Regions from separate parts of the Colwellia sp. MB02u-14 genome, predicted to be linked through region 2. Evidence: riboswitches for the same ligand, from Rfam matches in the RefSeq annotation. Region 2 holds a riboswitch; the other holds the start of a gene.
The links. A riboswitch is a leader RNA that binds a small molecule or an ion and turns the genes downstream of it on or off. The one in region 2 is predicted to bind cyclic di-GMP.
Positions count from the first base shown of each region.

Region 1: it holds a riboswitch for cyclic di-GMP, as region 2 does, so the genes downstream of both, H4J52_RS16160 (DUF3718 domain-containing protein) here and H4J52_RS08200 (GGDEF domain-containing protein) in region 2, are expected to answer to the same signal.

Region 1 covers NZ_JACGUX010000086.1:24,169-29,193, forward strand. Annotated here, with positions in the region: gene H4J52_RS16140 (acetyl/propionyl/methylcrotonyl-CoA carboxylase subunit alpha) at 1-245, shown strand, start outside; gene H4J52_RS16145 (hydroxymethylglutaryl-CoA lyase) at 245-1,165, shown strand; gene H4J52_RS16150 (CoA transferase subunit A) at 1,231-1,938, shown strand; gene H4J52_RS16155 (3-oxoacid CoA-transferase subunit B) at 1,960-2,616, shown strand; cyclic di-GMP riboswitch class I at 2,868-2,969, shown strand; gene H4J52_RS16160 (DUF3718 domain-containing protein) at 3,032-3,391, shown strand; gene H4J52_RS16165 (patatin-like phospholipase family protein) at 3,591-4,742, shown strand; gene H4J52_RS16170 (monovalent cation:proton antiporter family protein) at 4,774-5,025, opposite strand, start outside.
Region 2 covers NZ_JACGUX010000067.1:126,283-131,307, reverse strand. Annotated here, with positions in the region: gene recQ (DNA helicase RecQ) at 1-1,093, shown strand, start outside; gene H4J52_RS08205 (cytochrome c) at 1,167-1,466, opposite strand; gene H4J52_RS08200 (GGDEF domain-containing protein) at 1,640-2,641, opposite strand; cyclic di-GMP riboswitch class I at 2,833-2,915, opposite strand; gene H4J52_RS08195 (hypothetical protein) at 3,098-4,894, shown strand.

The DNA of each region.
Region 1 (5,025 bases), on a different contig from region 2:
ACAATAATGCTGATGATAATCATGGCGGCCTACTAGCACCCATGAACGGTACTATGGTCAGCGTGTTAGTGAACGCCGGTGATAAAGTCGCTAAAGACCAACCATTGATGATCATGGAAGCGATGAAAATGGAGCACACCATTCGAGCCCCTGAAGACGGTACCATTGAGACCTTATTTTACGCCGAAGGTGACATGGTTGATGGCGGCAGTGAGTTACTTGCTTTTACGCCAGAGGAAGTATAATGAGCTCTTTTGCTAAGAATGAATTACCTAAACAAGTAAAAATCGTTGAAGTTGGCCCACGTGACGGCTTACAAAATGAAAAACAACAAATTAGCGCAGAAGATAAAATAACCTTGATTAATTTGCTCAGCGAAGCCGGTGTCACTTACATTGAAAGTGGCAGCTTTGTTTCACCGAAATGGGTGCCACAAATGGCAACATCGAGTGATGTTTTCAATGGTATAGCGCGAAAAAAAGGTGTCACTTACGCAGCTCTCACTCCTAATATGAAAGGCTTTGAAGCAGCTGTTGCGGTAAGTGCTAATGAAGTTGCCATATTTGGTGCCGCTTCTGAAGCCTTTAGCCAGAAAAACATTAACTGTTCTATTGCCGAAAGTCTCGAACGGTTTGAACCGATAATGACCGCAGCAAAACAAGCGAATATACCAGTACGTGGCTATGTGTCTTGTGTGGTTGGCTGTCCCTATGAAGGTGAAGTTGATCCACAGCAAGTCGCTGAAGTTGCTGAAAAACTTTACAAGATGGGCTGTTACGAAATATCGCTTGGCGATACGGTTGGTGTTGGTACTCCGATGAGCGTACAGAAAATGCTGCAAGCGGTAAGTGCCCTTGTACCAAAAGCTAAGCTAGCCGTTCATTTTCATGATACTTATGGTCAGGCGTTAACTAACATTTACACTGCTTTACAAAATGGCATTGCTGTTATTGACAGTGCCATTGCCGGATCAGGTGGTTGCCCTTATGCTAAAGGCGCTTCTGGTAATGTTGCTACTGAAGATGTTGTCTATTTATTGAATGGTTTGAATATTGATACGGGTATCAATTTAGATAAATTAGTACGTGCTGGTTGGTTTATCAGTGATAAATTAGGTAAAACACCTTCATCTAAAGTGTCTAATGCGTATCGCGCACAAGCATAAATATAATAAAAAATAGCAGTGTATTATAAATACACTGCAGATATCAATTTAATGAGGATTGAATAATGGCCGGATTTGACAAAGTAGTATCAAGCTACGAAGAAGCGATGGCAGGACTTGAAGACGGTATGACTGTTATTTCAGGTGGCTTTGGTTTATGTGGTATTCCAGAGAACCTAATTAGTGAAATAAAACGTAAAGGTACTAAAGCGTTAACACTTGTTTCAAATAATTGTGGTGTTGATGATTTTGGTTTGGGTGTATTACTGCAAGACCGTCAAATCAAAAAAATTGTTGCTTCTTATGTGGGTGAAAACGCTGAGTTTGAACGCCAAATGATGAATGGAGAATTAGAAGTAGAACTGACACCACAAGGGACACTCGCAGAAAAAATGCGAGCCGGAGGTGCTGGGATACCCGCTTTTTTTACAGCAACAGGTTACGGGACGCCTGTAGCTGAAGGTAAAGAAGAGCGTGAAATAGAGGGAAGAATGTATATCCTTGAACCTGCTGTTAAAGGCGACTTTGCTATTATTAAAGCATGGAAAGCAGACCGTTACGGTAACTTGGTTTATAGAAAAACAGCACGAAACTTTAATCCCATGGCAGCAACAGCAGGTAAAATTACTGTTGTTGAAGTTGAAGAAATCGTTGAACCAGGTGAATTAGACCCTGACCAAATTCATACCCCTGGCATTTACGTTGACCGCCTTATTTTAGGGTCCTTTGAGAAACGCATTGAACAACGCACTGTTCGTATTGCTCAGTCATAAAATAATTTTGGAGATTTAATCATGGCTTTATCAAGAGAACAACTAGCACAACGCGTGGCACAAGAGTTACAAGACGGTTATTACGTTAATTTAGGTATCGGCATTCCAACACTCGTTGCTAACTTCATTCCAGCAGGAATAGAAGTTATGTTGCAGTCTGAAAATGGCTTACTTGGCATGGGACAATTTCCCACTGAAGATGAGATTGACGCCGACTTAATTAATGCCGGTAAACAAACAGTTACTATGGCAAAAGGCGCTTCTGTCTTTGATAGCGCAGAGTCTTTCGCGATGATCCGTGGTGGCCATGTTGATTTGACCGTACTTGGCGCTTTTGAAGTTGATGTAAACGGTAACATCGCTTCATATATGATCCCCGGTAAACTCATAAAAGGTATGGGCGGTGCAATGGACTTAGTGGCTGGTGCTGATAATATTATTGTGACCATGACCCATGCATCAAAGCATGGCGTGTCAAAATTACTCTCTCAGTGTACTTTGCCATTAACCGGTAAAGGCTGCATTAAAAGAGTACTGACTGATTTAGCTTTTATTGAAATAAAAGACGGTAAATTTCATTTAGTAGAGCGCGCACCTGGTGTGAGTGTTGAAGAAATTATAAAACTCACTGAAGGTGAATTAATTGTGCCCAATAATGTTCCTGAAATGAAATTTTAACCATTGAACACTACCTGTTTACCAGAGAAAAACAAAAAAGAGACATGACTCTCTTTTTTGTTATCAAATTTTCACCTAAGTTAAAAAATCGCTATTTTTATAAATAAAAGAAATAATTTTTATTAAGCTCCTATTTTATTAGTAATAATATAATCATAAAAAATAATTAATTTTAAATAAATAGTTACTCATTCTTACAATTTTGTACATTTGTGTTGCATTTAATTACTCAATTAGCAATACTAAAAGAGACAAAGAAAAGGCAAAACACGTGAAATCGTGTTACGCAAAACCACCGGTCTAAGGGATTTATGTTTTTATAATGTATATCCTATGACAGCGGAGTCACCTCGTTATACAGGTACATCCCGTGGTTTTTTCCTTTACTAACTAAATTTATTGAAAGGTTACTAAAATGAAAAAATTATTACTAGCTTCTACCATCACTGTTTTAATATTAACGTCTGTTGTATCGGCGCCGAAAGCACAAGCATCTAGCATTGCACAAAGCATTTGTCAGTATGTTGCTGCGGACGACAAAAAACGCATGCGTACATTTTTAAAAACGAATAGATTAAAAATTCGCAGTATCTTTAAAGGTATTGAGTGTAATGGACAGAATCTGTTGGCGTTTGCATCGTCTCAGGGTTCAGTTAAAACAGGTTCTTTGATGATTTCAAAATTACCAAAGAGAATTGTTTCAGCTAACTTAACTATTTTGCAAGCCGGATCGCAACCATTGATAGACGCAGCTAACGAACGTGTTAGCAGCTAAACTTATTCTTTAGTAGACGTTATTTGTTAAACCAAGTGTACAGTTTTACTAGATAATAATTCTATGTCATTTAAAAAGCCTGCTTCTGCAGGTTTTTTTTCCTCTATTTTCTTTCAAATCTATTTTTCACTCACTAAGCCCTAGCACACCGCTATGAAACTGATTAAACTAAACTCATATTAATAAAATTGCGATTTACATGTTAACCAAGAGAAACTATAAAGACAGTAAGAATGCTTTAATCCTTACTGGTGGTGGAGCCCGAGCGGCTTATCAAGTAGGCGTGCTTTCCGCAATATCCAAATTTGTTCCAAGAAATCATGGTATCCCCTTTCCTATTATATGTGGTACTTCTGCTGGTGCCATCAATACCACAGCATTGGCATGTTACTCGTCATGCTTTCATCTAGGGGTAAAGAAACTTGAATGGGTCTGGAAAAACATTAATACCAGTAGGGTTTATCATAGCGACGGTATAAGAGTTTTTTCTCATTTAGCTAAAGGCATGCTCGCTAGTTTCCAAGCTGATTATGCGAATAAAAGTGCGCGCAGCTTACTAAATAATGCGCCACTTCGTGACATGCTAAATATGGTTGTTGATTTTAAGCGCATCGACGCCAATATTATACGCGGTTACTTATCAGCGGTTTCTATTACTGCATCAAGCTATAGTAATGGGGATTCAATCAGTTTTTATCAATCAGAAGAGTCTATTTCACCATGGTTTCGGGCTAAACGTCGGGGTGAGCCTTGTCAAATTAACAGTGAACACTTAATGGCCTCTGCCGCTATCCCATTGGTGTTTCCTTCGATAAAAATTCGCCAAGAGCATTATGGTGATGGCTCTATACATCAGCTTTCTCCCTTAAGTCCAGCTATACATTTAGGTGGAGAAAACCTCTTTATTATTGGTGTTGATCAACCTAAAGCCCCACTTCATAGCAAAGTAAACAACCCTCATCCACCAACAACATCGACTGTTGCCGGTCATTTACTTGATACTATTTTTTCAGATACTTTGCACAGTGACATAGAACGCTTAGAGCGAATTAACGAAACAATAAAGCTTATACCGCCCAAAGTGAGAAAAGAAAAAGATGGCCTGAAACCTATATCATCTTTTCTGATCAATCCAAGTCATGACTTTAACGCCATCGCCGTAGATTATTTTTCAGACTTGCCACTCTCTATACGTTTATTATTACGTAGCGTAGGTATTTCTAATGACTCAGAGTCGAGTATTGTGAGTTATTTGTTATTTGAAAAAAACTATTGCCGCCAATTAATTAAGTTAGGCTTTGAAGATGCAATGGAACAAGAAACAGCAATTCGAAAATTTTTGTCGCTATAAAAGTGTTCGTTATATTTTCTTAAAAGTCACGTTAGCCACCTTCTTGCAAAAATCGTTCAACTCGTTCTACTCGTCTAGGCTTACCACGAACAATCAATGTATCTTGTGCTTGAAGGATAGTGGCTCCATCTGGTTGCTCTGTTTCAATATCATTACGGCGAAGCGCCACCACTGTGACCCTTTTTGTTGATAAATTCAGTGATGCTATTGAGTGACCAATAGCAAAAGAATTTTCGGTCAGTATTATGGCATTCGCAAATTCAATACGGTCCATTGCTTCAGG
Region 2 (5,025 bases):
TGTTTATTGTAGTAGCCGTTGGCAAGTAGAAAAGTTATCTAAAATGTTAGCAAGTGCAGGTATAAATTGTTCTGCTTATCATGCTGGCATGGAAACAGACATGCGCAATATTGTCCAAGATGGTTTTGCCAAAGATAATATTCAAGTGGTTATTGCCACCGTAGCTTTTGGATTAGGTATCAATAAATCAAACATTCGCTTTGTGATCCACTTTGAACCACCGAGAACATTAGAGTCATATTATCAAGAAATTGGCCGTGCTGGGCGAGATGGTTTAGCGGCAGAAGCGTTATTTTTGTATGATGAAAAAGATGTTGAACGCATTACTAAGTATATAGCCGATGGTGATAATGAAGAAAGGGTCAATGTCGAGCAGCAGCGTTTTCAAGCGTTGAAAGGCTTTATCGAAGCGCAAACCTGTCGTCGACAAGTTGTACTCAATTACTTTGCAGAATTCACCACAAAAAAATGTGGTAATTGTGATATTTGCTTAGATCCTCCGACTCAATTTGACGCCACGGAAGCCGCGCAAAAAGTACTGTCTTGTGTTTTTCGTATTCAGCAACAGGGGGACATTGAACACGTTGTACAAGTACTCAGAGGAGAATTAACCGAAAAGGTTAGACAGCTAGAACATGAAAAAGTATCAACTTTTGCGATTGGTAAAAGCAAAACACCTGGGTATTGGTTTGCAATTATTAGGCAATTGATTCATTTAGGGTTTTTACAACAAGATATATCCCAACAATCTGCATTATTTTTAACACAAGCATCGCGTTCGGTGTTAAAAGGTGAGGAACCCTTAATGTTAGCTTCGCCGAGGTTACAAAAAGCGAGCTACTGGCAACAAGATAAAACTGATAAACGTTATGACCGTGTGTTATTTGTTAAATTAAGAAGTTTGCGTAAAACGATTGCAGATGCCGAGGATATTGCGCCATTCATTGTCTTTAACGATGCAACGTTATCAGAGCTTGCGCGTGAAAAGCCAAAAACATCACAGCAAATGCTAAATATTAATGGTATTGGTGATACTAAACTTGCCCGTTATGGCCATGAGTTTTTACAAGTTATTCAACAGCATAGTGCTTAAAACAAAAAACGCTCAATTGAGCGTTTTTTAATATGAATTATTGATGAACGAAGTTCAACAATAATTAGGGAGTTTACTTTAAACTAGCGTAATAAGCCGCAATATTTGCGATATCTTCATCACTTAAACCCATAGCCATAGGTCCCATTATGGCATTTTTACGTGTGCCAGCTTTAAAGGCCTTTAATTGGCTCGCCGTATAAGCTTCTTTTTGTCCAGCAAGATTTGGGTACATTGGAACTGCAGAGATACCTGCAACGCCATGACAAGCGGCACACATACCAGTTTTTGCTTTACCAGCAGCAACATCACCAGCAAAAACAGGAGATGCCATCATTAAAGTAGCGGCAACAGCTAAAGTAATTTTTTTCATAACTTATTTCTCTCTTAGTCGTTAGGATTTTTATACTTGCTTGAGTATATGAGAAAAGAGGTTGGCTGTCGTTGACTTTCTTAAGCTAAGTAATCGCAAAGTATAATTCTTTGATTTATAAACCAGAATAAACTTTTATTAGCTAAAGTCTGAATCGACTTATTCGTAAATTATTAAAAACTTAATACGTTATTGTCTAGGGGATAATCAGGGAGCAAGCGTCGAGCTTTTTTTAAAATATTGTTTGCATTTTCAGCGATATTAAATATTTCCACGCCAATCGATAAAGTCATTTTAGGTAATCTAACGCCAGATTTGCTGCTAACAAAGCGAAGCTTCTCAACACCTTGTGATATTTTATCAGCAATTTCTCTTGCGCTTGCTTTATCAACGTCAGGTAAGAGTATTAAAAACTCATCTCCGCCAGAACGAATAGGTAAACCGCTGTCATCAACATAGCTATTAACTTTACTGGCTATTTTTGATAGGAGAACATCGCTAATTAAATGACCAAATTGTGTATTAATTTCCGATAGTTGATTCACATTGACTAAAATCGCCGCAACCTGTCGGTTTGGATCTTGTGTTAACCATAAATCTAAATGTTTAGACATAGCTTTACGATTATAAAGTCCTGTCAGGGGATCCATATAAATCTCTTTACGTGCTTTTTTCAATTCAACTTGTAATGCCCGTGTCTTTTCACAGGTCAATGAAATATGCTCAGCAAATTTTTGTTGATTTAGTTTAAATGCTTGAGATGCATGGCGTATGCTATTTGCTGCAGAAATTGCTGTTTCTTTATCAGAAGATTGTAAGTGATCTATATTATTATCTAGGTTGGTAATAAGTGTATCAATATTTAAAGATGATTTTTGGTTATTTTTCTCGACATGAGTAACAACTTCTTCAAGTTCATCAATAATTTCGTCTCTGAAGTTACTCTGACCTAAAATGTATTGACGGTAGTTTTCTTCAATAAAGAAATTATCGAGTTTCTTACCTAAGGTAAGTTGATTTTCGATGGTTTTATTAAGTGGAATATTTTTTTTATTAATATACTCGTAGCTTACTGCGTAATTAATTGGGCTGACAGGTAAACACCACCGCTGTAATTCTTTTACGGCCATATTCATTTTTTGTTCAGCTTGTATTATGGAATCATGATATTTCATCGTTCCATCTCAATATAAGCACCCAAGTAAAATTTCGTTAGTCTATTTTCTAATAAAAACAAGTAAAGTGCCATATATTTTTTATTAACACTTGTTATTAAGTGTCTAGTGGGAGAAAAGGGTAGGAAGGCACGCAAAGTATACCGAAAGCAAACTGTTCAAAGAATAGACAAGCCCCCACTATATCTAAATTTGGCAGTTCCGCTATCTTAGGTTTCCCCTTAGACCGGTAACTTTGCGTCTCTAGCTTTCACTAGATTTGCCCTTTTCGAGTTTTAGAAACTCGAATTTCATTATAAGCGTTGAACTATGCTTGTAAACCTTTATTATGAATATTCGTTGAACTTTCACTTAAACTTATAAATAAAATATAAATTTACAGTAGATAACTACTAATTAAATAAAGGATTTTAGCTAATAATGTTTTATAAATTGCTGGTGATTCTTTGCTGTTTTATGGTTAATTCATTTTGCTTTGCTAGTGATACTCTCAATATTGAACAAAACATTAAAGATACCGAACGGTATTTTTTACAAGAATCTGAAAATCTTCCGTATGAAGAAATAATTACCCTATCAATCAATATTCTTGAATCCCGAGAGAATTATACGACGCAAACCCGTGGTAAAATCTTTATTTTACTGGCCGATGTTGCTAATAATAAAGGCGAAGATGCTGATGCTTTGCAATTTGCGCAAGACGGGCTCTCTTTGCAAGGACTTAATAATTCGATAAAATTCAATTTACTCCTTAAAGTTGCGCATGGTTATTATTTACAGGAAAACTATGCACAAACACAAGATTTCGCAACACGTGTAATTTTAATGGCAGAGTCCTCTGATGTTTTGAAATATCGATTGGTTGCACTCAGTTATCGAGCGGTTAGCTATGCTTTGCAAAGTCAAAATGATTTAGCGACGAATGATCTTAAACAAGTAGAGGTGTTAATATCAGCGAATCCTCAATATAGGGATCATCTTTACTTGTTAGAAATATTGGCAACAGCGCATTATTATTTAGGGGATTATCAAACTTCACTTACTATGCAAAATAAATTATTAACGCTAAAATTTGATTTAGATAAACTAGCAAATATTGATCAAACTTACCTACATTTAGCGCGTGCTTATTTTCAGTTAAATTTACTTGATGATGCCTATAATGCATATTGGGAAGCGCAAAAAAATAGTGAAAATAAAAATGCCCCAATTCTGGTTGCCTATGCTGAATTAGGCTTGGCAGAGGTATTACTTAAGCAAAGAGAGTTTCAAGATTCACACAGCTGGCTGTTATCGGCAAGCACCACATTTAATGAAAAAAGTTTAAATAAACCTTATTTAACTTCACTAATTTTATTGGCTGAGACCGCAAATTATTTAGGCAACAATGCTTTATATCAACATTATCTTCAATTAGCTGAATTAATGGCTAAAAATGTAAAGTTATCAGTAAAACAGAGTAAATTGTTACTTTTACTCAGTGATATGTACCAGCAAAATGGCGATTATAAAAGTGCCTTAGAACTGCACAAAAATTATCTTGAGCTTCTTCAACAGTTTCAAAAAAAGGCTGAGCCATCATTAGTGCTTAATGCTCCTCACATGTTGAGTGCCAATGAAAAAAGTCTAAAATTAATTCTCAATTTGACTGAAGAAAGTAACTTACACAATGAGTTCAGTGCCAAGTATATCGCCCAAAAAGAGATAATATATCTGTTAATTTTTATGGTTTTACTCTTGCTAATTACGTTTGCTTCTTTTTGGTTAAGACAAAGAACATTACGCTTGAAACAGGTCTATGATGAAGTTGAACAACCAATATTTTATTTAGTCACTCCCTCTCAAACCAAAAGAAGCTATCAGCTAAACTACAAGATGGCGAGAAAATATGATTACCCACTCGCAGTTGGTTATTTGTCAGTGATCAATTGGCAAGAGTTATCCTTTCACTTTAATGACAAAATTATGCTTGAGGTTTCGAAAACATTAGCGACTTTACTTAATGAGTCAAAAGGTGAGTTTGATGACGCGGGCATTATTAACGACGGCGAATATTTACTCTTAGGGCCCCATCAAACAGAAAGTGAAATAGCCGCTAAATTACATGGTCTAGCTGAGGCAATTAAGATGAGATTCTTCGCCAATTTGGGAGATTATTCAGTGAAAATTGGTTACGCTTACGGCTTGCCAACAGCTCAAGATATTGATCCTTATATCTTTTTGTCACGTTTAAGTGAAACCACTAAAGCGTAAGAGAATATTGTTGCTATATTTATAGGTTTTATATGATATTTGTATTATCTATTACAGTGCTTTGAGTGTTTAAAAGGAAAGGATAAGCTGCAACCTATCGTTAAAAAGTGTTATGAAAGTGGCGGCGATGA